One region of the Pararhizobium sp. P1_E7 genome, then DNA from elsewhere that is predicted to be linked to it. Evidence: predicted binding sites of a transcription regulator. Region 1 holds the regulator's gene; each other region holds the start of a gene.

The links. Region 1 encodes PhoB, which activates phosphate uptake and scavenging genes when phosphate is short. Its sites were predicted from a motif close to TGTCATNNANCTGTCAT; they were not measured.
Region 2: a site for PhoB is predicted at 8,606-8,622, ahead of ppk2 (polyphosphate kinase 2). Genes of this name have one in related genera too.
Region 3: a site for PhoB is predicted at 2,538-2,554, ahead of AC1D17_RS06160 (DUF2794 domain-containing protein). Genes of this name have one in related genera too.

What each region holds. Positions count from the first base shown of each region.
Region 1 is NZ_JBFUBH010000032.1:5,772-15,828, forward strand. It holds gene AC1D17_RS21005 (acetylornithine transaminase) at 1-571, opposite strand, end outside; gene AC1D17_RS21010 (GcrA family cell cycle regulator) at 1,005-1,541, shown strand; gene phoB (phosphate regulon transcriptional regulator PhoB) at 1,610-2,293, opposite strand; gene phoU (phosphate signaling complex protein PhoU) at 2,400-3,110, opposite strand; gene pstB (phosphate ABC transporter ATP-binding protein PstB) at 3,187-4,002, opposite strand; gene pstA (phosphate ABC transporter permease PstA) at 4,015-5,337, opposite strand; gene pstC (phosphate ABC transporter permease subunit PstC) at 5,334-6,818, opposite strand; gene AC1D17_RS21040 (substrate-binding domain-containing protein) at 6,919-7,953, opposite strand; gene phoR (phosphate regulon sensor histidine kinase PhoR) at 8,148-9,389, opposite strand; gene ppk2 (polyphosphate kinase 2) at 9,538-10,057, shown strand, end outside.
Region 2 is NZ_JBFUBH010000024.1:40,229-50,285, reverse strand. It holds gene prfA (peptide chain release factor 1) at 1-879, opposite strand, end outside; gene AC1D17_RS19490 (endonuclease domain-containing protein) at 955-1,368, opposite strand; gene ptsP (phosphoenolpyruvate--protein phosphotransferase) at 1,567-3,834, opposite strand; gene AC1D17_RS19480 (aspartate kinase) at 3,924-5,177, opposite strand; tRNA gene AC1D17_RS19475 (tRNA-Arg) at 5,372-5,462, opposite strand; gene AC1D17_RS19470 (hypothetical protein) at 5,545-6,765, opposite strand; gene AC1D17_RS19465 (SMI1/KNR4 family protein) at 7,063-7,566, opposite strand; gene AC1D17_RS19460 (RHS repeat-associated core domain-containing protein) at 7,577-8,416, opposite strand; gene ppk2 (polyphosphate kinase 2) at 8,665-9,561, shown strand; gene AC1D17_RS19450 (winged helix-turn-helix transcriptional regulator) at 9,753-10,057, opposite strand, start outside.
Region 3 is NZ_JBFUBH010000004.1:32,001-42,057, forward strand. It holds gene acnA (aconitate hydratase AcnA) at 1-1,236, shown strand, start outside; gene AC1D17_RS06155 (DUF1223 domain-containing protein) at 1,483-2,187, shown strand; gene AC1D17_RS06160 (DUF2794 domain-containing protein) at 2,573-2,980, shown strand; gene AC1D17_RS06165 (N-acetyltransferase family protein) at 2,982-3,539, opposite strand; gene AC1D17_RS06170 (Bax inhibitor-1/YccA family protein) at 3,676-4,419, opposite strand; gene AC1D17_RS06175 (ABC transporter permease) at 4,644-7,196, opposite strand; gene AC1D17_RS06180 (ABC transporter ATP-binding protein) at 7,193-7,918, opposite strand; gene AC1D17_RS06185 (arylesterase) at 7,991-8,632, shown strand; gene thpR (RNA 2',3'-cyclic phosphodiesterase) at 8,773-9,360, shown strand; gene AC1D17_RS06195 (low molecular weight protein-tyrosine-phosphatase) at 9,300-9,761, opposite strand; gene AC1D17_RS06200 (4a-hydroxytetrahydrobiopterin dehydratase) at 9,898-10,057, shown strand, end outside.

The DNA.
Region 1 (10,057 bases):
TGCCGCCCTCGCCCTGGATCGGTTCGATCAGGATCGCGGCGGTCTCTTCGCTGATAGCGGCCTTCAGGGCACCCATGTCGCCGAACGGAACCTGGTAGAAGCCCGGCGCCTTCGGACCGAAGCCTTCGAGATATTTTTCCTGTCCGCCGGCAGCAATCGTCGCCAGCGTGCGGCCATGGAAGGCGCCTTCGAAGGTAATAATATGGAATTTTTCTGGCTGGCCCTTGGCGAAGTGATAGCGCCGCGCCGTCTTGATGGCGCATTCAAGCGCCTCTGCACCCGAATTGGTGAAGAACACCTTGTCGGCGAAGGTCGCTTCCGTCAGGCGGCGGCTGAGGCTTTCCTGGCCGGGGACTTCATAAAGGTTCGACAGGTGCCAGACCTTGTCCGCCTGCTCCTTCAACGCCGACACAAGATGCGGATGTGCATGACCGAGCGAATTGACCGCGACACCGGCGGCGAAATCGAGATAGCGCGTGCCATCTTCAGTGATCAGCCAGACGCCTTCGCCGCGCTCGAACCGCAAGGGCGCACGGGCATATGTGTCATAAAGCGGCGTGGCATCGGCCATGGCGCGTGTCTCCTCAAACCATCACGGCAATTATACAACCAGATCCTCAACGAGGCTGCGGGCAGCCCGTAAAAAATCAAAATGCCGCCTCGCGGCGGCAGGGGCACTATCTTCATTTCGCACTGCAATGTCAACAAAAGCCCATGATTTCCGGCAATTCGGGCAGACACAGCGGAAGCGATTTTTTTTAGCCGGATACCCTTGCAAAAATGCCACGCATCGCAAGCAAGTTGGGGAAAACTCAGAAATCGATTCGGCGGGATTCCCCGGACTCTTGTCAGCGAGTCCCCCGGGCTCTACGTTAAGAAACAATTACTAGAACGCATGCGGCGGACCTAGTCACCAAAAGTGTTATCGCGTTTCAGCCTCGGAGCACATCCAGGGCTCGGTGGAGGATTCGACCATCACCAACGCTGGGAATGGAGACAAGACCATGAATTGGACTGACGAGCGGGTCGAAAAACTCAAGAAATTGTGGTCCGAAGGTTTGAGCGCGAGCCAGATCGCTGCGCAGCTCGGCGGCGTCAGCCGCAATGCCGTCATCGGCAAGGTTCACCGGCTCTGCCTGCCGGGCCGCGCCAAGGCTGGCGGCAGCACGACCACGGCACGGGCAAAACGCCCCGCGCCTGCCGCAGCTCCCCGCGCACCGAACAACTACACCGCATCGCGCATGACCGCCACCCGCACAATGACGCGCACCACCGGTGCAGCCGTCATGAAGGAAGAATTGGAAATCGACGCGATCGAGGATCAGGAAGCAGCACCGGCGGGCAACAACGTCGTTGTTCCGATGTCGCGCCGCCTGGCACTGACGCAGCTGACCGACCGCACCTGCAAATGGCCGATCGGCGATCCGATGAAAGAAGAATTCCACTTCTGCGGCAACGACTCCCCGGACACGTCGCCCTACTGCACGTTCCACGCCAAGCTGGCCTACCAGCCTTCCGCGGAGCGCCGCCGGGCACGCTGAGGCCGGATTGCTTTTTACGAAAAAGGGGCCCAAGCGGCCCCTTTTCTACGTCTGGGCAATACAGAAGCTCAGCTTTCCAACGAATAGCCTGCGCCGCGCACTGTGCGGATCACATCCTGCATGTTGGAAAAATTCAGAGCCTTGCGCAAACGGCCGACATGGACGTCCACCGTGCGCTCGTCGACATAGATGTCGTGACCCCAGACACCGTCCAGCAGCTGCGAACGCGAGAAGACACGGCCCGGCGAGGCCATGAAGAATTCGAGCAGACGGAACTCCGTCGGTCCGAGGCGGACTTCACGGGTCTTGCGGTGAACGCGGTGGGTTTCGCGGTCGAGTTCGATATCGCCGCATTTCAGCAGCGTCGACAGCACTTCGGGCTTGGCCCGGCGCAGCATCGCCTTGACCCGCGCCATGAGTTCCGGCGTCGAGAACGGCTTGACCACATAGTCATCGGCGCCGGTGGCAAGCCCGCGGACGCGCTCGCTTTCCTCGCCGCGTGCCGTCAGCATGATGATCGGCAGGCGCTCTGTCTCAGAGCGCTGGCGCAGCCTGCGGCAGAGTTCGATGCCGGAAACGCCCGGCAGCATCCAATCGAGGATCAGGAGATCGGGTAGGCGTTCCTGCAGGCGCATTTCCGCCTCGTCGCCACGATTGATCGTATCGACTTCGAACCCTTCGGCCTCAAGATTGTATCTGAGGAGAACGCTAAGCGCCTCTTCATCTTCAACAACGGCAATTCTTGGCAACATGCAGTCAGCTCCTAGGCGCCCGGCCGGCTGGCCGAAGGCTTGCCGAGCGGCTCCAGCGGCCGCTCGCGCAGTCATTACGTAAGGCTTTACTTACTTAATCACGCGATCAATTGCCGATCGCGCCGACGGTGTTGGCTGTATCGTCCTTCGGACGCTCACCAACGGGTTGCGCGCCGGTCGCCATGTAGTAGATGGTTTCGGCGATGTTGGTGGCGTGGTCGCCGATGCGCTCGATGTTCTTGGCGCAGAACAGAAGATGCGTGCAGGGTGTGATGTTGCGCGGATCTTCCATCATGTAAGTCAGCAGTTCGCGAAACAGCGACGTATAGATCGCATCGATCTCGCCGTCGCGTTCGCGAATGCTGTTGGCCTTTTCCGGCGAGCGCGAAGCATAGACGTCGAGCACTTCCTTGAGCTGGACGAGCGCAAGCTCGGCCAGATGCTCGAGGCCGCGGGCAAGCTGGCGCGGCAGGCTGGCGCTGGAAACGGCGATGACGCGCTTGGCAGTGTTCTTACCGAGATCGCCGACCCGCTCCAGATCGGCCGCGATGCGGATCGACCCCATGATTTCCCGCAGGTCGGCGGCGACCGGCTGGCGTTTTGCGATGGTGACGATCGCCTTCTCGCCGATCTGGCGCTCGGCCTCGTCGAGGATGGTGTCGTCGGAGATGACCTTCTGGGCGAGCGCCAGGTCGGAATTGACCAGGGCGCGCACGGATTCGGCCACCATCTGTTCGGCCAGACCGCCCATCTCGGAGATGCGGCGGGTCAGGTACTTCAGATCTTCGTCATAGACGGAAGCAATGTGCGTAGACATGATTGTTTTTCCTTGCGATCACAATCCGGGTTGGAAGACCGCCACCCTGCCGGCATGGAAGGGTGGGGAAGCGCCTTCAGCCGAAACGGCCCATGATGTAGTCCTGGGTACGCTGGTCGTCCGGATTGGTGAACATCTTGTCGGTGTCGTTTTCCTCGACGAGATTGCCGAGGTGGAACATGGCGGTGCGCTGCGACACGCGTGCAGCCTGCTGCATCGAGTGCGTGACGATGACGATCGTAAAGTTCGTGCGCAGTTCGTGGATCAGCTCTTCCACCTTGGCGGTCGCGATCGGGTCCAGCGCCGAACAGGGCTCATCCATCAGAATGACTTCCGGGCTGACGGCGACGGCGCGGGCAATGCACAGGCGCTGCTGCTGACCGCCGGAGAGACCGGTGCCGGATTCATGCAGGCGGTCCTTGACCTCGTTCCAGAGACCGGCCTTCTGCAGGCTCGACTCGACGATCTGGTCAAGTTCAGCCTTGGTGCGGGCGAGACCATGGATCTTCGGACCGTAGGTGACGTTCTCGTAAATCGACTTGGGGAACGGGTTGGGCTTCTGGAAGACCATGCCGACGCGGGCGCGAAGTTCAACGACGTCGATGCTCGGGTCGTAGATGTCACCGTCGTCGAGGGTAATCTTGCCGGTGACTCGGCAGCCGTCGATCGTGTCGTTCATGCGGTTGAGGGTCCGCAGGAACGTCGACTTGCCGCAGCCCGACGGGCCGATCAGCGCGGTGACCGTGTTTTCGCGAACGTTGAGGTTCACATCGAAAAGCGCACGCTTCTCGCCGTAATAAACCGAAACGTCCTTTCCGATCATCTTGAAAGGAACAGTGTTCATTTTCTGGTCCAGCGCCTTTTCAACTGCTGCTTCTGACATCATGTTCATGTTTCTACCTCACTACCAGCGCCGCTCAAAGCGACGCCGCAACAGGATTGCGCCAAGGTTCATGACGACGAGGAAGATCAAGAGGATCATGATCGCACCCGAAGTCCGTTCGACAAATGCACGTTCGGCTTCGTTGGCCCACATATAGATCTGGACCGGCAAGGCAGTGGACGGCTCCATCGGCGAGCCGGGATAGTCGACCACGAAGGCCACCATGCCGATCAGGAGCAGCGGCGCGGTTTCACCGAGCGCATGCGCCAGACCGATGATGGTTCCTGTCAGGACGCCCGGCATGGCCAGCGGCAGGACATGGTGGAAAATCGTCTGCATCTTCGAGGCACCCAGGCCAAGAGCGGCCGAGCGGATCGACGGCGGGACTGCCTTCAAGGCTGCACGCGTGGCGATGATAATCGTCGGAAGCGTCATCAGCGTCAGGACAAGGCCACCCACGACAGCGGCCGAACGGGGCATGCCGGCGAAGTTGATGAAGATCGACAGGCCAAGCAGACCGTAGACGATCGACGGAACAGCCGCGAGGTTGTTGATATTGACCTCGATGAGGTCTGTCAGCCTGTTCTTGGGCGCGAACTCTTCCAGGTAGATCGATGCTGCAACGCCGATCGGAAGGGCAAGCGCCAGGACGATCAGCATCATATAGAGCGAACCGAGGGCAGCGACGCCGATGCCCGCAGCTTCAGGCCGGCTCGATGCGCCATAGGTGAACAGGCCGGTGTTGAACTGCTTGGCCATGGCACCGGTCTCGGACAGCTTTTTCATCCATTCGAGTTGCTGGTCCTTCACCTTGCGGTTGGCCTCGGCAACGGTCAGGTCGATCTGCCCCTTGTTGGCGCTGTCGATATTGCCTTCCGCCAGCAGGGAGACATTGGCAGTCGTGCCGATGAGTGTGGGATTGGCAACGACCAGATCGCGAAGCTGCGTCCGGGCGCTTGCCGAGACCATGTCCGTCGCCTGCTTGACGAGCGGCTTGTTGGCGGGATCGATATCGAGAGCCTTGACCAGCGCATCGCGCACCAGAAGCGGATAGTTCGCCGTCATCAGCTTGGTGGGATTTGCACCACGCTCGTTCTTCGGATCGATGATCTTTTCCGAAAACTCGATCGGCAGCGTGATCGCCGTCTGCTGGAAGGCCGTGTAGCCCTTGGAGACGACAGTCCACAAAAGAACGAACAGGAAGAACAGACCGATCAGGATGGCGATGAGCCCATAAGCCTTGAAGCGGCGTTCGGCAGCGTAGCGCTTCTTGATGCCGATATCGCGTCTTGCCTGCGCCGGGCGCACGAAGGAGGACTGTACGGAGGATGTCATGTCGGTCATTCGTACTGTTCCCGATACTTGCGCACGATGTAGAGTGCATAGATGTTGAGGCAGAGCGTGATGGCAAACAGTGTGATGCCCAGCGCGAACGCCACCAGTGTCTGCGGCGAGTTGAACTCGAGGTCGCCCGTCAGCTGATTGACGATCTTGACGGTGACCGTGGTCATCGCTTCGAACGGGTTGAGCTGCATGCGGGCAGCAACACCTGCAGCCAGCACCACGATCATGGTTTCACCGACAGCACGCGAGGCCGTCAGCAGCAAGGCGCCGACGATACCGGGCAGAGCAGCCGGCAGGATAACGCGCTTGATGGTTTCGGAGCGTGTGGCGCCGAGGCCGAGCGAACCGTCACGCAGCGAGCGCGGCACCTGCGTAATGATGTCGTCCGACAGCGACGACACGAACGGGATCAGCATGATGCCCATGACGAGACCGGCGGTGAGAACGCTCTGCGCCTGGATGAAGTTAACGTAGTTCCCGGTGACCAGGCCGTTCAGCTCAGCGGAGATATCGCGCAGGAAAGGCCCGACCGTCACCAGCGCGAAGAAGCCGTAGACGATGGTCGGGATGCCGGCGAGAATTTCAAGGAGCGGCTTGGCAATGCCGCGGACCGCAGGCTTTGCGTACTCGGCCATGTAGATGGCGGCGAACAGGCCGACAGGCACCGCAAACAGCATGGCGACGAAAGCGATGTAGAGGGTGCCGGCCAGAAGCGGCAGAAGTCCGAACTGTCCTTCCGTGCCACCGCTGCCCGCAGCCGAGAACCGCGGATCCCAGACCGTGCCGAAGAAGAACGCGCTGGGGGATACCGACTGGAAGAAGCGGATCGCCTCAGACAGCATGGAGCCGACGATACCGACTGTCGTCAGGATCGCGATGGAAGATGCCACCAGGAGGGCACCGAGCATGACGCGCTCGACCCGGTTTCTGGCCCGGAACGGCGCGCTGATGCCGCGAATGGCGAAAACGGCGCCGGCGATCGCGATGATCAGCACGACGGCGCTCATTGTCCACCGGCTGCCATCCTTCAGAGAGTTGTACTGCTGCGCTGCCTCGACCATGTAAGGCTCGCCGGCATTTGCCATCGGCACGCCCTTGGCCGCCAAGGCATCGCGAAGGTTGCTGGAGCCACTTGTGACGGCCGCAAGTTCGTCGCTGTTCAGCAGCTTCAAGCCGTTGGCGACCTGCATGACCTGACCGAGCATGAGTTCGGTGGTCGCGCCGCCCTGGCTGCGCACATTCTCCGGCAAAGCAGTTCGAACGGAATTTTCAACGAAAAACGGGCTGGCGATCAGCCAGACGGCAAGAACGAACGCAGCCGGCAAAACCGCCCAGATGGCAACATAGACGCCATGATAACCGGGAAGCGAATGCAGGGCGGAAAGTTTGCCTTTGGAGCTGGCCATCGCCCGTGCGCGGCCGGCAAAATACGCCGCAAGGCCAACGATCAAAATGATCAAAAGAATAAGAGAAGTGCTCATCGATATGTCCCCCCGGCCTTGTCAAACATGAAAGCCGGCAAATCCGCATACTCGGGAGGTCCGGCACGGCAAAACTGCCGTGCCGGATTTTTGAGGTGTATTAGAGCATGTTGCCGTCGGTGAAGGCCTTGCGGTCAGCTTCGCGCTCGGCGTCCGGAGCCGGAACGAGACCATAGGCAGCCAGCGGGCTATCCGGGCCGACCATCTGGTCGTCGAGGAAGAATTCAACATATTCCTTCAGGCCCGGGATAACGCCGAGGTGAGCCTTCTTGACGTAGAAGAACAGCGGGCGGGAAACCGGATATTCGCCCGAAGCAATCGTTTCGACCGACGGAACGATACCGCTGACGGTCGCAACCTTCAGCTTGTCAGCGTTGTTTTCATAGAAGGACAGGCCGAAAACGCCGATACCGTTCTTGTTGGAAGCGATACGAGCGAGTGTTTCGGTGTAGTCGCCGTCGATATCGATCGCCAGACCGTCCTTACGAACAGCGATGCACTTCTTGGCAGCTTCCTTTGCGTCGGGAATAAGAGCCTTGATGGCGACGTCAGCACCCGCGTCCTTGCAGCCGTGGGCCAGCATCTTTTCGTCGAAGACTTCGCGCGTGCCGTGCTTTTCGCCCGGGATGTAAGCGGCGATTTCAACGTCCGGCAGGTCCTTGTTGACTTCCGACCACTTCTTGTAAGGGTTGGCAACGAGCTTGCCGTCGACAACCAGTTCAGCGGCGAGCGCCAGGTAGAGGTCCTTCGGGACGAGCTTCAGATCGGCATTGCCCTTATCCGTTGCGAAGACGATGCCGTCATAACCGATCTTGACTTCCTGGACTTCAGTGACGCCGGCTGCCTTGCAGGTTTCCAGCTCGCTGTCCTTGATCTTGCGCGATGCGTTGGCGATATCGATCGTGTCCGGGCCAACGCCCTTGCAGAATTCCTTCAGGCCGGCACCGGTGCCGCCGGATTCAACAACCGGGGTCTTGAAGTCGGGGAAGGTTTCGCCGAACGTTTCGGCAACAATCTTTGCGTAGGGAAGAACGGTCGAGGAACCGGCAACCTGGATCTGGTCGCGAGCAATGGCAACGCCAGCAAAAGCGGCGGATGCAACCAGAGCTGCAACAGTAAGTTTCAAGGACTTCATCAGAATACTCCCATAATGGGCTTGTGTGGGTGCGCTTTTCACCAGCGCTCGCTTTCGCCGTGTCGATCGGCCGCCCTAGTTAGCGCCCGATGCCCACACCTTTTATGTCAACTTGACGAAACATTTGTGACATATCAACTATTTGAAATAACTGTGTATTTTTGACATGTGACTTTTCAGGCGATGGGTTTGTGTCAAAACCTCACCGTAAAGACCGTACCCTTGCCGACTTCGGACTGAACCAGCAGTCTGGCGCGATGCCGGGTCAAGATATGCTTGACGATGGCAAGCCCCAGACCGGTGCCTTTTTTCGATCGGCTGGCTTCGACGTTAACCCGATAGAATCGTTCGGTGATCCGCGGAACGTGCTCCGCCGCAATGCCAGGCCCGTGATCGCGAACCGAAACCTCTGCGGGCGCATCGCCACCACCTGAAAGCGCGACCTCGACCTTTTTGCCCTCCTGGCCGTATTTGCAGGCATTTTCGATCAGGTTCTCGAACACTTCCGTCAACTCGTCGCGATCCCCCTGCACGATCACCGGATCATCCGGCACGATCAGTGAAATCTCGACACCGACATCCTCGGCAAGCGGCGACAGCGTATCGAGAACATGGCCGAGCAGCGGCGCCAGGTTGATCGCCTCGTCCGGCGCAATATGGGATTTCAACTCCAGCCGCGACAAAGACAGGAGATCATCGACCAGCCGGCTCATCCGTGTCGCCTGTTCATGCATGATACCGAGGAACTTTTCGTGCGCCTTCTGGTCGTTTCGCGCAGGGCCCTGCAACGTCTCGATAAAACCGCGCAACGAGGCCAATGGTGTCCTCAACTCGTGGCTCGCGTTGGCGACGAAATCGGACCGCATCCGGTCGATGCGCCGCGCCTGGGAAATATCGCGGTAGGACAGGATGTAAAGCCGCTCATCGGCCCGTTGGCCGATCTCCGCCGGCGCGACCCGAACGATATAGACCGCCTCGGATGGGAAGCGTTCCGAATGTTCTATCTGGTTGACCTTGCCGGTGACGATGGTTTCGCGGACCATATCGAGTATGCCGGGCGAACGGACCCTGGCCGACAGGTCGGTGTTCGGCGGGATGGTGCCGAAGGCTTTTTCCGCCGCCTGGTTCTGCAAAAGGACGGTTTCATCCGGCGCCACCACCAAAATGGGGGTGTCGAGCGCATTGAAGGCCGTCGCAAGTATCCCGAAATCCGTTTCCTTCACCACAGAGGGCGCCACTGCCGGTACGGGCGGCTTGGGATCGGTGGACCGATTGAACAGGACGATCATCCAGACGAGCCAGAACAGCAGCACGGCTGCCGTATGAATACCGAAGAGAACAAGACCTCCGGCGGCGGCAACGGACAGGCCGATGACCCACATCTCCGACCTGGCTGTCGTCTTCAGGCGCTCCCAGACTGTTTTTGTATTTTCCAAAATCTTCTCACGTGCACGGTGCAATTGACCGGTGATAGCGGAGGTTCATGACATGATTTTCACGGCATGCTTGAATTCGCAATGCAATTGTGGCCTCCTCCCGTGAAATCGGCGGCCGGCCGTACAATGCATTCAGCGAGGATACGCCATGGCGGATATGGAAGAAAACAAGCCGGTCGAGCTGGTGATCAATGGCAAGAACCGGGTTTTCGACATCGACAATCCGAAGCTGCCCGACTGGATCGACGACAAGGCGCTGGCTTCGGGAGACTTTCCCTACGAGAAAAAATTCGACGGCGACGACTATGACGATCTTCTCGAAAAACTGCAGATCGAATTGGTGAAGGTCCAGTTCTGGCTGCAGGCAACCGGAAAACGTGTGATCGCCCTGTTCGAGGGGCGCGATGCGGCCGGCAAGGGCGGCTCCATCTACGCCATCCGGTCCTATATCAACCCCCGCTCCGCCCGCGTTGTTGCGCTGCCCAAACCAACCGAAACCGAACGGGGGCAGTGGTATTATCAACGTTACATCTCGCATTTCCCGACCGCCGGTGAATTCGTGATGTTCGACCGCTCCTGGTACAATCGCGGCGGCGTCGAACCGGTCATGGGGTTCTGCACACCCGATCAACACAAGAAGTTCCTGAGCCAGACGCCCCGGCTGGAGA
Region 2 (10,057 bases), on a different contig from region 1:
GCGCGAGGCCGAGCGTTCGCTGTCGGCCTTCTGCCGCTCCATGTCGTAGAGCCGCGAGCGCAGCACCTGCATCGCCTTGGCGCGGTTCTGGTGCTGCGATTTTTCCGACGACGTGACGACGATGCCGGACGGCATATGGGTAATGCGCACCGCCGAGTCCGTCGTGTTGACGTGCTGGCCGCCGGCTCCCGACGAGCGCATCGTATCGATGCGGATGTCTTCGTTGCGGATCTCGATATCGATGTCTTCCGCCTCCGGCAGAACGGCAACGGTTGCCGCCGAGGTATGAATGCGCCCTTGCGTTTCCGTGTCGGGAACGCGCTGCACCCGGTGCACGCCGGATTCGAATTTCAGCTTGGAAAACACCCCGCGCCCTGTCACCGTCGCAATGATTTCCTTGAAGCCGCCGGCATCGCCGTCGCTGGCCGACAGTACCTCGACCTTCCAGCCCTTGCCGGCCGCATAGCGCTCGTACATCCGGAAGAGATCGCCGGCGAAAAGAGCTGCCTCGGAGCCGCCGGTGCCGGCGCGGATTTCAAGGATGGCGCTCTTCTCATCAGCCGCATCCTTCGGCAGAAGCAGGATCTGCATGTCCTGTTCCAGCTTTTCGATGCGCTCCTCGATCTCCGGCTTTTCCATTTCGGCCAGATCCCGCATCTCGCGGTCGGTATCCCTGGCGGTCAGAAGTGTGTTGACGTCGGCCAGCTCGGCTTGCGCCTTCTCGTACAGCCTGATCTTCGTCACCACTGGCTGCAGCTCGGAATATTCCGATGCCAGCTTCACATAGACATCCGCCGCCGGCCCCTCGGCCATGCGCGCCTCGATCTCGGAAAACCGGCGCTCCAGCTCGCGCATCTTTTCAACAGGTAAGGTTGCCAATGTGTACTCCAGTGGTACCGTTCCGAGGAACGGTTATGTTTCTTGCAATTCGAGAATTGAACAAGCCTGATCCGATTACTGGTCGTCGTTTGACCTTCGGGCAGGGACAAAAGTGAGAGCAAATGACCTGACCTCCTCGACCAGCCGATTTTCAACGATTTCCACGATGGTCTCCAATACCCGTTCGCGGTCTTGAAGAACACACCCATTCCAAAAACGAACAACACTCCAGCCGCTCGTCACCATGTACGCGTCCCGCCTTGCATCATGGCGGCTATTCGCATGCTGACTGCCGTCAACTTCAACGACAAGGCCAGCCTGCCTGCACGCGAAATCTGCGAAATATGGGCCGATCGGCAATTGCCGGACAAATTTGAAGCCGTTTAGCCGGCGCGCGCGAAGCTCGAACCAGAGGGCCTCCTCCGCATCGTTCTCGACCTTCCGCAAACCGCGGGCGCGCTCCGTCTTTTGTTTGTCCGGACCTCTCATCTCCTACATCCATATGGGCCTGCCCCTCACCCTAGCCCTCTCCCCGCAGGCGGGGAGAGGGGATGACCGAGTTTGCCGCCCCTCCATCACCGTCAGCATCGTTTTCAGGTTGAGAGGAACAAAGAGTTCGCCGCTTGTCCCTTCTCCCCGTCTTACGGGGAGAAGGTGCCCGACAGGGCGGATGAGGGGCAGCTTTCTCTAAACCGGAATCCCATTCTCCGCAGCGAACGCCACCAGCATTTCGCGCACCGGTGTCTCGCTCCGCCTGTCGTCCAGCGCCGCATGCAGCATGGCCGACAGCTTGTCGATATCGAGCGCCAGGAGCATCGCCTTGACCGGCCCGACGGCCGTCGGCGACATCGAGACGGAACGGTAGCCGATGCCGAGCAACGCCATCGCCGACAACGGCTTGCTCGCCATCTCGCCGCACAGCGTCACCGACGTGGCGTTGCGGTCGCCGGCCCGGACGATATCGCGCAGGATGCGCAGGAATGGCCGTCCGAGCACGTCGAACCGGTCGGACACCCGCGCATTGCCGCGATCGACCGCCATCGAGAACTGGAACAGGTCGTTCGATCCGACCGAGACGAAATCGACCTCGTCCATCAGCTCGTCCATCTGCCACAGGAGTGCTGGTACTTCCAGCATGGCGCCGAACTGCAGCTTGCGCGGCAATTGCTCGCCGACCTTCGATTGCCGCTGGATTTCCTTCTGCAACAGCTCGCGCACGGTGCGCAGTTCGGACACTTCCGTCACCATCGGCAGCATGATGCGCAGCTCCTCGCCCGCCGACGCCCTGAGCATGGCGCGCAACTGCGTGCGCAAAAGGCCAGGCCTGTCGAGCGACAGGCGGATCGCCCGCCAGCCGAGCGCCGGGTTTTCCTCTTCCGCCGCGCGGAAATAGGGCACCACCTTGTCGCCGCCGATATCGAGCGTGCGGAACGTCACCGGCTTGCCTGCCGCCTGCTTCATGACGTTGCGGTAGAACAGCTCCTGCTCTTCCATCTTCGGCATGGTCGAGGCGATCATGAACTGCAGCTCGGTGCGGAACAGGCCGATGCCTTCGGCCCCGGATTCCGACAGTTGCGGCAGGTCGACCAGAAGGCCGGCATTCATCTGCAGCTTGATCCGCTTGCCGTCCTTGGTCACGGGTTCGACGTTGCGCAGTGCCTTGAACTGCTCCTGGCGGCGGGCCCTCAGCCGGACCTTTTCCTCATACGCCCGCTGCAGATCGGCCATCGGCCGCAGATGCACCTTCGCATCGTCGCCATCGACGATGATCGCGTCGCCATTTTCAGCCAGCGCCACCACGCCCGCCGCCTGGCCAACCACCGAAATGCCCATGGCGCGAGCGACGATCACCACATGGCTGGTCACCGCGCCATCCTCGAGCACGAGGCCGCGAACGTTTTCGCGCGGATAATCGAGCAGTTCGGCAGCCCCCATGGCGCGGGCGACGACGATCGCGTCGTTGGGGAAATCCGTGGCCGACATTTTCGCGCCGTAGCCGGTCAGCTGCCTCAGCAGCCGGTTGGCGAGGTCGTCGAAATCGTGCATGCGCTCGCGCAGATAGGGGTCCGTCAGCCGGATCATCCGCGCCTTGGTCTCGCTCTGAACCCGCTCGACCGCCGCTTCCGCCGTCAGGCCGTTGCGGATCGCCTCTTCGAGCTTCCTGACCCAGCCACGGTCATGCGCGAACATCCGGTAGGCTTCCAGTACGGCGCGATGTTCGCCTTCCATGGAAACGTCGCGGCGCGACAGCATGTCGTCGATCGAGATGCGCAAGGAACCCAGCGCTTCGGCCAGCCGGCCAAGCTCATGATCGGTATCCTCGTTCAAGAGATTGGTGACGACGATGCGCGGCTCGTGCAGCACGACGTAGCCGAGCCCGATGCCGTCATTGAAGCTTGAGCCGTCGATTGTCACCGGCCGCGACAGATCGAGTTCCAGGCCCGGCCGGGTGATCTTCTTCAGCTCGCCGGTTGCGACCATTTCGGCCAGAACCATCGCCGTCGTTTCCATCGCCTCGACCTCGTCGTCGCGATAGGTGCGGCTGGCCTTGTTCTGTACGACGAGAACGCCGAGCGAGCGGCCGGTCCTGAGGATCGGCACGCCGAGGAAGGAATGATAGATTTCTTCGCCGGTCTCCGGCAGATAGGTGAAGGCCGGATGCGCCTGCGCGTCGGACAGATTGAGCGGCCGGGCGCTCGCCGCAATGGTACCGACGAGGCCCTGCCCCATCTGCAGCTGTGCCAGGTGGACGGCGCCTGGGTTCAGACCTTCGGTGGCGTAGAGTTCGAGCACGCCGTCGGAGCGCAGCACATAGACCGAGCACACTTCCGCGACCATGTTCTGCGCAATCTGGCGAACAATCTGGTCAAGGCGCTCCTGCGGCTCGAGCGGTTCCGCCATCAGTTCGCGCAACCGCTTGAGGAGGACGCGTGGGCCCGCTGAGAGGTCTCTCATCGCGCAACGTCTCCCGAATAAAAGTCAACAACTGCAGGCGGCAATTTGTTCCGGCACACTTGCGCCAAAGCACCGTTGCCGCCGCTACCTTAACTCTTATCCAGACCGTAGACGGAATGCAAAGTGCGAACGGCCAATTCGGCGTAAGCACCGTCAATCAGAATGGAAATCTTGATTTCCGAGGTGGTGATCGCCTTGATGTTGATGCCTTTTTCGGCAAGTGCGCGGAAAGCGGACGCGGCCACGCCCGCATGGCTGCGCATGCCGATGCCGATGACCGAGACTTTCACCAGGCCTGATTCGTTCTGGATGACGTCGAAGCCGATTTTATCCCTGGCTTCGCCCAGCACCTTCAATGCCTTGTCGACATCGCTGGACGGCACCGTAAACGTCATGTCGGTCTTCGATCCGTCTTCCGAAATGTTCTGGACGATCATGTCGACATTGATATGGGATTCGGCGAGCGGTCCGAAGATCGCAGCCGAAACGCCCGGCCGGTCGGCCACGCGCCGGAGCGAAATCTGCGCTTCATCCTTGGCATAGGCGATGCCGGTGACGACTTCCTGTTCCACGATCTCATCCTCATCACAAATCAGCGTACCGGGCGGGTTCAGGAAATCGCCCATGCCCGGCGCGTCGGGGTCTACGAAACTGGAGCGCACGAAGGTGCGAACCTTGAATACCATGGCAAGCTCGACCGAGCGAACCTGCAGGACCTTGGCGCCGAGCGATGCCATTTCCAGCATTTCCTCGAACGCGATCTTCTTCAGCCGCTTGGCCTTCGGCTCGATGCGCGGGTCGGTGGTGTAGACGCCGTCGACATCGGTATAGATATCGCAGCGGTCAGCCTTGACGGCAGCGGCGATCGCGACTGCCGACGTGTCCGAGCCGCCGCGGCCAAGCGTGGCGATCCGGTTGTCGGGTCCAAGCCCCTGGAAACCGGCGATGACGGCCACCTGGCCTTCGCCGAAGCGGCGGATCAGTTCGGTACCGTCAATATCCAGGATACGCGCCGCGCCATGGGCATTGTCGGTCTTGATCGGGATCTGCCAGCCCTGCCAGGAGCGGGCGTTGATGCCGATGTTCTGCAGGGCAATCGCCAGAAGGCCCGAGGTCACCTGCTCGCCGGAAGCAACGACGGCGTCGTATTCGCGCGCGTCATGCATCGGCGAGGCGTCGCGCGTCCAGGAAACCAGCTCGTTGGTCTTGCCCGACATCGCCGACACAACGACGGCAACCTCGTGGCCGGCATCGACTTCACGTTTCACATGGCGGGCCACATTCCTGATGCGATCCATATCCGCGACGGACGTGCCGCCGAATTTCATCACGATGCGTGCCATGTGCCTCTACCGGTCGAAAATGCTGCGCTTGGGGTTCACGCCTGCTTTTAGAAGTTGGCGGTCTCTTAGCGAAAATGAGGGCGACGTGCAATGGAGAAGGAAGTGGGGTTTGGCGTGTCGGGGCCGAGGCCGCTTCTTCTCGCATTGAATGATCAGGCGTTCCAACGCGGCAGTGGTGTCTGCTATGCGAGCGGTCGCGGTAGCGGGAGTCGAACCCGCATCTCCTTACCCGGCTGAAGTCTCAACCGTCGAAAGTAAGGGCTTTGTCCTTTAAGCTACACCGCTGCGTTTGGACCGCATGGCATTCTTGTAGCTTGCGCCGACGATCGATTGTTGATCAGCTTTTGGCAAATCGACGCAAGGCTGGTCAATCGCGTCGAGCACGAGTTTTTCGCCCAAGTTCGATAGCAAGCTCCAATATCTCAGTCTCGTAACGTTCGGCTCTTGCTCTCCATTCCTCGCCTGTTTTCCTGCTCATCTGACTTGCCCAAACTATGAATGGGCCATGGCCCTTCAGTGCTTTTTCTTTCTCCGCATGGACATCCCAAATTCGAAGCAATATTTGGTTTTCCGATTTCTCGTCCCATACTCGATCAGCGAGCATCCGTAGCCAGAACGCCTCTTCGGCCTCAAGTTTTTGAATCCCTTGCTTGACGCTTGCGAAATTATCCGCCTCGTATTCGGCCATGTATTCATCGCTATTTTCGTGGCGGTTATCTTCTTCTTCTTGATCTATTTCACGTCTCAGTTCACTTCGCGCGAACTTGTTGATAGCGCCCGCTAGGCTCTCATCGGCAGCGCCTGTTGCAAGCTCAAACATTAAACTGCAGAGACTTGAAAAGTCTGATCCAGGCGTAGTCTTCAAATTAGGAGCACCGAACTGTAGCGTCATTCGGTACGCGTATTCTACAATGTGAGTACGCGCCCTGTTGTCACCTACATAGAAAGAGCGTTCACCAGCCTCATCACGATAAAGCGTCAGTTGTGCAGCGAACCGCAGCATTCCCAGCTCAGAACGAAATTGGTCGACGTCGCGCAGAGGTTGCGATGTCGTTCTCATTCTCATTACTGCATCTTTGTGATGCGCAAACTCGATGTCGACATGACGGCTCGCTCGATCCAGTGCCTCGTCCAACTGCTCTGCAAGGCTGATGAGTGAACTGATTTCTCCGACAATTTTTTTCCGCTGCTGCGCCGAGTATTGCGACTTCTCGATCACAGGGTAGTCGCCGCAGCAGGTATATATTTGTTGAATGGCTGAGGCGATGTCTACCAAATCATTAATATTGAACAAAGCCACGATAGATGGAAGAAGCACAGAAAGCCTCGAGATAAGGGTTTTCCGTATAGCAATGATTTCGGCGACCTCCTCGTCGCTGAGTTTCGCGCTGATGAAGTCTAGGAGCGCCCAATTTTCTAAGTACTTTCCGGCATCTTGGGACAGGCTTTCGGCAGTTGCTCTTTCTCTATCAGTGAACAGCGTGCCCGTAACTTCATTCAAGGCTGCAAGCATTAGATGATGCGGTATCTGGTCTCCTGATCTTAGAAATTTTTTGATCTTCGCTAGGTTGATGTATTCGTTGTGCATTTGTGTGGCCCCTCTCCCCACAATAGTTCGGATGCCGCTGAAACGCGAGGAGCTGTCGCGCCGATCGGCGCAAAGCCGCAGTCAATCGTCCAGCCGCACGGCCGACAACCCCCGCCTACGATCGGCACCTCTTTCGTCCGCCCGTCACATACTCGTCACATACCTGTCATCAAACCCTGCTCCTGTGCGCTCGACCAACGGGGATGTGACCAATGATCGACCAGCTCGACCGCATCAAGGCGGAAAATGCCGACAGCTTTGACGAAGAGCTGGAAATGCAGATGGAGGACAATCAGACTATTCGACAATATGAATTTCATTATAAAAATTGATATTCTCCATAAGCTTCTTAATAAATTCCCCAAAACTCTCTGCATAAACATCATCCAGATATGGAAAATATACTTTGCTTCCTTCATTTTTTCTAAAAACAAATACAGAATGGTTTCCGATATAAAAGAATGGAACCTCGTTGTCGGCGATAAAGTCGGGATAAATGTCCCATTCGACAGTTTTTTTACCAATTAAATCCGCCATTTCCGCAGGATCTTGAAATGAATTTTCATAACCTTGGCTTTGACCGCCATTCATGTCCTCCGTTAACCGGCCTTCCCCAACCGATTTCAAGAAATTTTTGTAAGAATTCGGAATTATGTTCCCGAATTCCTTCTCAAACTCCATTATACTATTTTCCTCAACGGGATAGAAAAGGTTCGGCGTCGTGTGATCGCGGGCTTCTGATGGTTCACGTGTAAACTGGCGATACCATTGCAGCACATCATCATCTATCTGGTCTTCCATTTGGATTCCCTCATTTTCCGCCGAAAAGCCCACTGAAAAAATCGCGCAGTGCATTCAATGAGCTGCCTGCTCTATGAACTCCCCCTTGATGATCAAGTGCTGAAAGAGGTGTCATATTCCACCATGTATTCTTACCACCGTCGCTGAGTTGACGGATCTGGTGGGCTTCATAGGGAGAACCAATTCTGGCATGTATCCGCCCACGTCCGCTTCTAATATCTTCTTCAGTGTACGTTGGCCATTTTCTCCCTGTTCGTCGCTCCCACTCGACTCTCAGGGCGGGGAGCTTTTGATCCCATGCATTCCTGCGGGTCAGCAGTTCTTTGCCAGTCACACTCCCTTTAACCGTCGTATTATCTCGAAGATCCTGGGCCAGATATTGCCGCTGCTCGGAACCGATCGCAATTCCACTTTTTTGCTCTAGGTCATTTAGATATCCGCGAATAGGACCGAGAGGATGGCCCATTATGGCCGCTCCAGCCGCGGTAGCTGCCAACCCTCCAATGCCGGGGTCGCCTAAGTTCGGACTGGCCTCATGAATTTGTATGTCTTGATCATTTATGCCGAGGTGTGAGTCCAAAAAGTCAGGGATATTGTCCCCGTCTCGGTCTGTAGGATCGAGAGGCGGGCCGCCATTATGCCCCATCTGATGACCGTTCGGATCACTCTTATTGACCGGATCATTGCCGGAATAGGCATACCGGTTGGTGCCCACGCCCTGTACCGTTGGGTCCATGGTGTCGGGCTGGATGAACCGGGCATTGGCCGCCGAGCCAAAGGACACAGACAGCATGTTGCAAATGAGCAGCAGACTGAGAATGCGGGTCGAAAACCCGGAAAAGCATTTCATGAACAAGCCCCCACTTGAAGCAGACCGCCATTGCGCCGACCGGAATTTCAACCATAAGTTCATCTTGGGTTGCAGTCAATGTACGGAGACGGCTTCCATGGGTTTTATGCGGCATTTCCAAGCTGGATTCCGAATTGCGTTCACCGTGAAATCTCGCAATTCCCGGCTATAGGCAGCGCCCCACCGCCCCGTCACATACCTGTCATCAAACCCTGCTCCTGTGCGCTCGACCAACGGGGATGTGACCAATGATTGACCAGCTCGACCGCATCAAGGCGGAAATTGCCGACAGCTTTGACGAAGAGCTGGAAATGCAGATGGAGGAGGACCGGCTCGACGAGCTGGTAGCCGAAGGCATGTCGGCCGAACCAACGCTCGAACGCAAGACCTATTTCCGCGAGCTGTTCCGGCTGCAGCATGAGCTGGTGCGGCTGCAGGACTGGGTGCAGCACAAGAAGCTCAAGGTGGTCGTTCTGTTCGAAGGCCGCGACAGTGCCGGCAAGGGCGGTGCCATCAAGCGCGTCACCCAAAGGCTCAATCCGCGTGTCTGCCGCACGGTCGCGCTTCCCGCACCGACCGAGCGCGAGCGCAATCAATGGTATTTCCAGCGCTACGTGCCGCATCTGCCGACGGCAGGCGAAATGGTGCTGTTCGACCGCTCCTGGTACAACCGCGCCGGCGTCGAGCGCGTCATGGGCTTCTGCTCGCCGGAAGAGCTCGACGAATTCTTCCGCACCGTGCCGGAATTCGAACGCATGCTGGTGCGCTCCGGCATCATCCTGGTCAAATACTGGTTCTCGATCACCGACGAGGAACAGGAATTCCGCTTCCAGATGCGCATCCACGATCCGCTGAAGCAGTGGAAGCTGTCGCCGATGGACATGGAAAGCCGCGTTCACTGGGAGGATTACACCAAGGCCAAGGAAGAGATGCTTGCCCGGACCCATATCGCGGAAGCCCCGTGGTGGGTCGTGCAGGCGGTCGACAAGAAGAAGGCGCGGCTGAACTGCATCGCCCACCTCTTGGCCCAGATCCCCTACGAGGATGTACCCAAACCCGAACTCGTCCTGCCCGAGCGCGTTCGCAACGACGACTACACGCGTCACCCGGTCCCGCCGGAAATGTACGTGCCGGAAGTGTATTGATCACAGCGAGCTTCCGGCAAAACTGCAGGGCCTAAAGGCCCTCATCCGCCCTATCGGGCACCTTCTCCCCGTTGCCACGGGGAGAAGGAATAAGCGGCAAACTCCGAGGCAGTCCCCTCTCCCCGCAAGCGGGGTTAGGGTGAGGGGCGGTTAGGACAATGTGGCGTCTGGATCGTCATTCGGCCGCCAGATCATTCGGCTGTCGAGTTCTTCGCCACCACCGCCAGATACGCCGCCTGCAGTTCCGCAAACACCGAGCGCTCCGGCACCGGCGCACCCAGATGCAACGCCCGCAATTCCCCCATGAACGCCGCCCACATCGCAGGCCCGCCTTCTTCCAAAAGTTCGGCCCGGATCGACAGTTCCTCGGATGCCTGTGTATGCCGCCTGCCCCACGCCCCCATCTGCGCCAGAAGCGGCACCAGCTGGATTGACGGTTCGGTCAGGCTGTAGATGCCCTTCTGCTTGTGGCTCGGATCGTCACGGCGGGAAAGCA
Region 3 (10,057 bases), on a different contig from region 1:
GGCCTGCAGGCATCGCTCGATGCGCTGGGCTTCAACCTTGTCGGCTTCGGCTGCACGACCTGCATCGGCAATTCCGGCCCGCTGCCGGGGCCGATCTCGAAGACGATCAACGAGAAGGGCCTGATCATGTCCGGCGTTCTCTCGGGCAACCGTAACTTCGAAGGCCGTATCTCGCCGGACGTTCAGGCGAACTACCTCGCTTCGCCGCCGCTGGTCGTCGCCTACGCGCTGGCCGGTACGGTCCAGAAGGACCTGACCACCGAGCCGCTCGGTATCGGCAGCGATGGCAACCCGGTATTCCTCAAGGACATCTGGCCGACCTCGCAGGAAATCCAGGAATTCATCCTGAAATACGTGACCCGCGCACTCTACGCATCGAAATATGCAGATGTGTTCAAGGGCGACGTCAACTGGCAGGCGGTTCAGGTTCCGGCCGGCCAGACCTATGCCTGGGACGACAATTCGACCTATGTCCAGAACCCGCCCTACTTCGTCGGCATGGGCAAGACCGGTTCGGGCATCTCCGACATCAAGGGCGCCCGCGTCCTTGGCCTGTTCGGCGACAAGATCACCACCGACCACATCTCGCCGGCCGGCTCGATCAAGGCAGCATCGCCTGCCGGGGCCTACCTCATCGGCCATGGCGTCGGCGTTGCCGACTTCAACCAGTACGGCACACGCCGCGGCAACCATGAAGTGATGATGCGCGGCACCTTTGCCAATATCCGCATCCGCAACCACATGATGGGACCGAACGGCAAGGAGGGCGGCTACACGATCCACTATCCTTCCAAGGAAGAGATGTCGATCTACGACGCTGCCATGCAGTACAAGGCCGAAGGCGTGCCGTTGGTCATCTTCGCCGGTGTCGAATACGGCAATGGCTCGTCACGCGACTGGGCGGCCAAGGGCACCAACCTGCTTGGCGTCAAGGCCGTGATCGCCCAGTCCTTCGAGCGTATCCATCGCTCCAACCTCGTCGGCATGGGCATCGTGCCCTTCGTCTTCGAGGAAGGCACGACCTGGGAATCGCTCGGCCTGAAGGGCGACGAGTCCGTCACGATCGACAATCTCGCCAACGTCCAGCCGCGTGAAAAGCGCGTCGCCAAGATCACCTATGCCGACGGCACGGTGAAGGACGTTCCGCTGATCTGCCGCATCGATACGCTCGATGAGGTGACCTACATGAACAATGGCGGCATCCTGCAGACGGTCTTGCGCGACCTCGCTGCGTGATGCATCCGTGATGCCGAGATGAATGAAGCCGGGGCTTTCACGAGCCCCGGCTTTTTTGTGATCGCCGGTGCCATAAATCTCACTCCAACGTGATTTTCTGTTGAAAGGGGAGCAGCGTATGAAAGACGCAGATAAAGGCTGCACACCGGTACAATCTCGTTGAAATGCCAAAACACTTGAAATGGAAGCTCGATGTCTGGATCATCCACCGTTCGCCGCATCACGCTCGCCTGCGGCCTTGGCCTTATGGCGATGCCAGCCGTGGCGGGGGACGCGGTGACACCGGCAGGCGTCGTGGAACTGTTCACCAGCCAGGGCTGTTCGTCCTGTCCGCCGGCGGATGCGGCGTTGAAAACGCTGATCGACAGCGGCAAGGTCGTCGCACTGTCCTATCACGTCGATTACTGGAACTATCTCGGCTGGGCTGACACGCTGGCCTCGAAGGACAACACCGCCCGGCAATATGCCTACGCCAGAATGTTTGGCCGCAGCGGTGTCTACACGCCGCAGGCGGTGCTCAACGGCCGCGACCATATCAACGGCGCCGATCTCAACGGAATCAACAATCGTCTTTCGGCGATGAATTCTGCGGGAAAGGGCCTTGACGTTCCGGTCTCCGCCAGCGTCCGCAAGGACGAGATCGACATCCAGATCGGTGCCGGCAGCGGCAAGGCCAATGTCGTCGTCGCCTATTTCAATCGCCAGCAGATTGTCGCCGTCAAGAAGGGCGAAAACAGCGGCAAGACGATTTCCTATTGGCATTCCGTCCGCGATGTCCAGACGATCGGCATGTGGGATGGCAAGCCTGCCAGTTTCGTTCTGCCCGCCTCCATCCTCAACGAGGGAGAAAACGGCGGCTGCGCCGTGCTGCTGCAGAAGATGAAGGACAGCGAAACGCCCGGCGCCATCCTGGGCGCTACGACTGTGATGGCGGACAATACCGCCAATTGAATAACTGGTTCGGCCCGGCAGCATCGAGGGGCTGGGGCTGAGGGTTCGAAGATGCCGGACCGAACCGTCCACGCTTCGCAGGCACATGCAGTACCCGACCCGCATGGTGTCTGGAGCAGCCGCGCCCGATGGGCGCTTTGGCCAGCCGCTCCGAGCTGCACCCCGTTCAGGGCAGAAACCTTCAAACGGACATGCAGGCCGCACACGCGGGAGGACTCCCCCAGTGCCGACGGGCGCGAGTTTCGTCGCCAATTGGGGCACCGATTGGGCTGAAATGCGGCACACCCGAAAAAAGTCTCCCTTCGTCCGATCCGCCTTGCGGCTTGCATTTCAGCGAAGCTCAGGCAAACTGTAACCGTCCTGTCACAATAAAGCCGGGGTAGAAATGACCGATGAGCCGGATTTTCAGCGAGGCGAAACCCGTTCGGAAAGGCAGCAAACGTCAGATGTGGTTGTGAACCTGCACGAATACCGCAGCAACAACCAGGACTTACTCCCGATCACCTTCCACCGCCGGGAACTCGACATGATCCTGCGGATTTACGGTCGCATGGTCGGCGAGGGCGAGTGGCGCGACTATGCAATGGACCATCTGCGCGACAGGGCGGTCTTCTCGGTGTTCAAGCGCTCGGGCGAGATGCCACTTTTCCGGATCGAGAAAAATCCAAAACTGGCAGCGAAACAAGGGGCCTTTAGCGTCGCCAATACGCACGGCATGATCCTGAAACGTGGCCATGACCTGCAGCAGGTGCTGAAAGTCTTCGACAAGATGCTGAAGGTCATCAAGACCTGAATCAGGTGCGATACAGCGTATCGGGATAGACGCCGGGTTCGGGATCGGTGGTCAGACCGTCGCCGAGCGGCAATTGCATGATGATCGTATCCAGCCAGCGGCCGTGCTTGAAACCGGTTCCCTTCATCAATCCGCCATGCGCGAAACCTGCTGCGCGATGGACCGCGACGGATGCCGGATGCGCGCCGCCGATGACGGCGACCATCTGGCGGAAACCGAGCTGCGTACAGCGGCTGATCAGGTCGGCAAGCAGCGCCTTGCCCACGCCCTGGCCGCGCGCTTCCGGCGCCAGATAGATCGAATCCTCGACCAGGAACCGGTAGGCCGGGCGGGTCCGGAACGCCGAGGCATAGGCGTAACCGAGCAGCACCCCATCGGCATCGACGGCTGCGATATAGGGATAACCGTTGCCGGTGATGACAGAAAAGCGCGACGCCATTTCGGCCTCGTCGGGTGGGGTCATTTCATAGGAGGCGACGCCGTTCAGCACGGATTCCCGATAGATCGCGGCGATGGCCGGGAGGTCGGATAAGGTGGCGTCGCGCAGGATGAAAGCCATCGGGAAAGCCTGAGTGAAAAAGAAGACCACCAGTCCTCTGTCATATCGCAGCGGCACGAGCAAGCGGATGCCGCCCGCGGAGCCAGGGCACAAAAAAGGCGGCCGAAGCCGCCTTTCCAGATGTTGCCAGTTCGAACTAATCGCGATTTCCGAGGAACCGGAGCAGGAACAGGAACAGGTTGATGAAGTCGAGATACAGGGTCAGGGCGCCCATGATGGCCTTGCGGCCAGCAACGTCGGCACTATCCGCTTCAAAGTACATTTCCTTGATCTTCTGCGTATCCCAGGCGGTGAGGCCTGCGAAGATCAGAACGCCGATGGCCGAGATCGCAAAATCAAGCGCCGACGAGGCGAGGAAGATGTTGACGATCGAGGCGATGATCAGGCCGAACAGACCCATCATCAGGAACGAGCCCATGCCCGACAGGCTACGCTTGGTGGTGTATCCGTAGAGCGACAGGGCGCCGAACGAAGCGGCCGTGACGAAGAACGTCTGGGTGATGCTCTGGCCGGTATAGATCAGGAAGATCGACGACAGCGACAGGCCCATCAGACCGGCGTAGACCCAGAAGGCCGTCTGCGCGGCGGAGACGCTCATCGAGTTGATACGGAAGCTCATGTAGAACACCAGAGCCAGCGGGGCGAGCATCACGACCCACTTCAGCGGGCTCACATAGATCGCCTGACCGAAGGCGGTCAGCTGTCCGTCAGCGAATGCGAATTGGAAGGCGGCAAAGGCGGCAATACCAGTGATTGCCAGGCCAAGGGCCATAAGGTTGTACACCTTGAGCATATAGGTGCGCAGACCTTCGTCGATTACGGCCCCCGCCTGCGCACCAGTCTGCGCCGTCCGGGTTTGGTAGTTTCTAAGATCAGCCATTGTTTCCTCTATATAAGCCCCGGTTTAGTTTACGGTGTCGGGTCATAAGGGCGCATCATTTCAAGATGCCAGCCACTCGGCCCAGGCGCCGCTGCGGGGCTCCAGCATGCCTGTGCTAAATATGATGTCGAAATACGACTTGCACAAGACCGCAAGGGGCCTGAATCACTCGAAAAGCCGCTTTCGGCGGCTTTCCGGCGCTAGCGTTAACGGTTAACTGCCCCTCAGAGTTCCCGCAGGACGGGTGCAGCCTTCTGCCCGAGCACCCGCCAGGTGCCTGCCAGGCCGAAACCGACCGTGACGACGAGGGCGACAGCCATGGTGATCAGCGCCACATCCGGCAGGAAGGACGACGGCAAGCTCATGATCTTGCTGACCACGAACCATGCCGCGACGCCACCGGCGAACAGGGCAAAGATCGCCGTTGACAGCCCGAGTATCGCATATTCGTAGCAGAAGGCGCGGATCAGCGTCGAGCGCGTCGCCCCCAGCGTCTTCAGGACGACGGCATCATGCGTCCGTGCCCGGTTGCCGGCGGCAAGCGCCCCGGCCAGCACCAGGACGGAGGCGACCAGCGCGACGGCAGCGGCAGCGCGAATGGCCGTCGCCAGCTGTCCGACCAGCACGTTGATGATGTCGAGTGCGTCCTTGACGCGGACACTGGTGATCGTCGGATAGGCATTGGTCACCGCCTTCAAGGTGGCTGCTTCCTCCTTGGCCGTAGCACCCGGATCGATCACCGTTGCAAGCCAGGCATGCGGCGCGCCGGCAAAGGTGTTCGGCGAGAACACCATGACGAAGTTGATCGACAGCGATTCCCACTCCACCTTGCGGAAATTGGCGATCCGGGCCGTGAGATTGCGGCCGAGCACGTTGACGGTGACGGTATCGCCGATCTTCAGGCCGAGTTCACCGGCTTCTTCAGCGGAAAACGATACCAGCGGCTCGCCGGTATAGTCCGGCGCCCACCAGTCGCCTTGGGTCAGCGACGAATTTTCCGGCCGGTTCTTGGCGTAGGTGATGCCCCGGTCGCCGCGCAGGACCCATTGCCCGGCCGGCGGTACGTTCATTTTCGTCACATCCTCACCGTTGAAGGCGAGGATACGCCCGCGCAGCATCGGCACTTCGATGACCTTGCCCTTTGGAAGGCTCTTTTGCAGCAAGGAACGGAAGCCTTCGACCTCGGCGCTTTGGATATCGACGAAGAAGAAGTTCGGCGCGCGTTCCGGAAGATTGCCGGTCAGTTCGCGGCGCAGATTGCCGTCGATCAGTGCCAGCGTCACCAGCAGTGCCAGGCCAAGGCCGAGCGACAGCACCACCGACGGCGTCAGCGCACCGGGGCGGTGGATATTGCCGATGGCAAGCCTGAGCGCCGGCGAGCTGACGCGCGGCGCCCGGCGGGCGAGCATGGCGACCAGAACGGCGACGCCGCGCAGCACGACGAATGAAAAGGCGATGGCACCAAGGAACGTCAGCGAGATCGTCCTGTCATAGGCCGTGACGATCGCAAGGCCTGCAAGAGCTCCGAGGCAAAGGGCGGCGGCCAGGAGATAGGGCCAGGACGGCAGGCGTGCCCGCTCGAACCCCTGTTCGCGAAACAGCGCCGTCGCCGGCACTTCGCGGGCATGGCCGAGCGGCAGGATGGCAAAGGCGAGCGATGTCAAAAGGCCGAACACGGCGGCAAGACCGAGCGCGCCGGGATAGAGCTGGAACGCCGTCGAAATTGGCAAGACGCCGGCGAGGAATTGCGCCGCGACAAAGGGAATGAGCGCGCCCAGCACCAGGCCGATGCCGATACCGATCAGGGCGATCAGCAGGATCTGGATGAGATAGATAGTGGTGACCATCGAGGCGGGCGCACCGACGCATTTGAACGTGGCGATAACGCCGCGCTTGGAATCGAGATAGGCACGCACCGCATTGGCGACGCCGACGCCGCCGACGATCAGCGCCGTCAGCCCGACAAGGGTGAGGAACTGGGAAAAGCGGGTGATATTGGCCGTCAGCGCCGGAGCGGCATTCTGGCTGGTGCGAACAGACCAGCCTGCCTGCGGAAATTTTTCCTCCGCCTGCCTGCGCAAAGCCGGTACGCTGGAGGCATCCGCGACCTTCACCTTGTAGGTATGCTCGACCAGGCTCCCCGGCTGCACAAGACCGGAAGCATCAAGCGCCTGTTTTGAGATCAGCAGGCGCGGTGCAAAACCAAACCCGTCCGACAGGGCATCCGGTTCACGCACGATGGTGCCCGCGATGCGAATACGGGCGGTCCCGAGCAGGATTTCATCGCCGGTCTTGATCCCAAGACGCTCAAGCAAAAGCGGCGCCGCCAGCACATCGTAGGCACCGTTGTTTTCTGAAAGCATATCGCCCAGCGGTGCCGCCGGTTCGCTCTCGAACGTGCCATAGAGCGGATAGGCTGCGTCAACGGCCTTCAGTTCGACCAGCGCCTGGTTGGAGCCATCCGGCAGCCGGGCCATCGAGCGCAGACCGGATGAGACCGCGACCGTGCCGAGGCTGCCGATGAATTTTTTTTCCTCGTCGGTCGCGACGCGGTTGTTGAGTTCGAAGCGGATATCGCCGGCGAGCAGTTCGCGGCCCTGGCTGGCGATGGAGCCGGTGATCGATTGCGACAGCGAGTTGACCCCGGCAATGGCTGCCGTTCCAAGCGCCACGCAGGCAAGGAAGATATAGAACCCCCTCAGGCCGCCGCGCATTTCGCGAAGCGCAAGGCGGAAAGCCAGTCCGGGACGAAGCCCGCCGAAAGCAGCGGCCCTCATGCCGACGCAGCCTTGGACAGCGGTGCGGAAACCGGCTGCTCATGACTGGCGCCGGAAACGATCTCGCCGGATCGCACCCGCACCTGGCGCGAGCAGCGGGCGGCAAGCGATGCATCATGGGTGACCAGAACCAGCGTCATGTCGCGCTCGGCCTGTTTGGAGAAAATCAGATCAGCCACTTGGCTGCCGGTTTCGGCATCGAGATTGCCGGTCGGTTCGTCAGCGATCAGTAGCTTCGGCGACGGTGCAAGCGCCCGGGCAATGGCGACACGCTGCTGCTCGCCGCCGGACAACTGGCCGGGATAATGCGACAGCCGCTCGCCGAGACCGACGGAGACAAGCTCCTGCCGGGCGATCTCGAAAGCGTTGCGGATATTGGCAAGCTCAAGCGGCACGGCGACATTTTCCAGCGCCGTCATGTTCGGGATCAGATGGAAAGACTGGAAGACGATACCGATATTGCGGCCGCGAAACTCCGCCACCCGGTCTTCACTCAAACCATGCAAGGGCGTGCCGTCGATGACGATCTCGCCGCTATCGAGGCGTTCCAGCCCGGCCAGAACCATCAGCAGCGTGGATTTACCGGATCCGGACGGACCGACGATGCCGACGGATTCGCCGGCATCGATCGACAGGTGCATTCCCTTGAGAACATGAACGGACGCAGCGGCCTGGCCGAGGGTCAGATCCGCATTTTTCAGTTCGATCATGGTTTTTGCCAAGGGAAACTGTCCTATATGTATAGTATGAAGCTTGCCGGAACGGCTGACTTTTACCGATTTAAGGGCGCGTTCATGCGAATAAAAGGTTTCTGTACATTTTTGTTGGCGATCACGGCGATTGTGATCATGCCGGCGATCGGCCGCGCAGAGCCGCTCAACCTCGTTGGTTTTGGCGACAGCCTGATGGCCGGCTATCAGTTGCCGGCAGAAGACGCCTTTCCGGCCCGGCTGGAAAAGGCCTTGCGCGCCAAGGGTCACGACGTGGCGATCAGCAATGCCGGCGTCTCTGGCGACACGACATCCGGCGGTCTGGCGCGGATCGACTGGTCGGTACCGGATGGCACCAGGGGCGTCATCCTTGAACTCGGCGCCAACGATGCCTTGCGCGGCATCGCGCCGGAGGAAAGCCGCAAGAACCTTGCCGCCATGATCGAGAAGCTGAAATCACGCGGTATCCCGGTGCTCTTGGTCGGTATGATGGCGCCGCCGAACATGGGCGCCGACTATGCGGCGCGGTTCAATCCGATCTATCCGGAGCTCGCCAGGACCTATGGCGCAGAACTCTATCCATTCTTTCTCGACGGCGTCGTCGAAGATGCCAAACTGAAGATCGACGACGGCATGCATCCGAACGGCGATGGCATCGGCGTCATGGTGGGCCGCTTCCTGCCATCAGCCGAACGGTTCCTTCAATCCCTCACAACGGGAGGTTGACGCCAACCAAACAAGAACTATTTCCTTGTTCAGCACCTGTTAATCCCGTTGGATAAATATTGCAGGTGCGAAATTGTAATTGCTTCCAGATGGCAAGCATGATTCGCTGGGTTATCTTCAAGAGATTCGGGGAGCTCGTTATGCCGAGACTTTTCACCGCCCTCGAGATACCGCGTAATGCCGCGATGAGCCTTTCATTGTTGCGTGGTGGTCTTCCCGGTGCCCGTTGGATCGATGTGGAGAATTACCACATCACCCTTCGCTTCATCGGTGACGTCGACAATCGTACCGCCGACGAGATCGTGGATCGGCTGGACCGCATCGAACGCCCGGAATTCCAGCTGCAGCTGACCGGCACCGGCGCTTTCGGATCAAAAAAACCGCATTCCGTCTGGGCCGGCGTCAGCAACCCGCCGGAACTCTATGCCCTTCAGGCCGAAATCGAACGTATCTGCCAGCGGCTGGGCCTACCCGCCGATCCCCGCAAATTTGCCCCTCATGTGACGCTCGCACGGTTGCGCTCTTCACGGGTCGAGGATGTTGTCGGCTATCTTTCGGGCCGCGGCGGCTTCTACACCAACCCGTTCACCGTCTCGCGCTTCGTGCTCCTGTCGTCGCGCGATTCGGTCGGCGGCGGCCCTTATGTCACCGAAGAGGCCTTCCCGCTCTATGAGCGCGCTTCGAGCCTGCCGATGAGCGACGTGCATCCCTCGAAAAGCATGTTGTAGACGGTTTCGAAGCCTTCCGGCCCCTCGTAATAGGGGTCGGGGACATCGCGCGCAGTACCCAGCGTATAGTCGAGAAACAGATGCAGCTTGTGCTGTGTCTCAAGCGGTGCCAACCCGCGCAGACTGGCGAGATTGCTGCGGTCCATAGCGAAGATCAGATCGAACGCCTCGAAATCGCCGGCATCGACCTTGCGCCCGCGTTGGCCGGCAATGTCGATCCCATGTTTCAGCGCAACGGCGATCGAGCGGTGATCCGGCGGATCGCCGATATGCCAGCCGCCCGTGCCAGCCGAATCGACGTCCACCGGACCATCCCCCGCAACGTGACGCAAAATGCCCTCGGCCAAGGGCGAACGGCAGATATTGCCGAGACAGACGAAGAGAATTCTGACAGGTTTCATATTATCCAACGGGCCTGCCCCAGCGATGCGCGTCAGACATGACGCTCGGCGCTGTAGGAAAAGGTTGAACCTATCCCTAGCTGCCGCGTTGCGAAACCGGAAAATGCCGCCGTCGAAGAAGCTGGAGGAAACTGCCATGAAACAGGAAAAACTCACTGCTGAAGCAATCGCCGAGAACCTGCACAAGATGGAGGGCTGGGTGCTTGCGGAAGACGGGATGTCGATCTGGAAAGCCTTTCGGTTCAAGAGCTTCGTCGAGGCCTTCGCGTTCATGACCGAAAGTGCGTTGGCGGCAG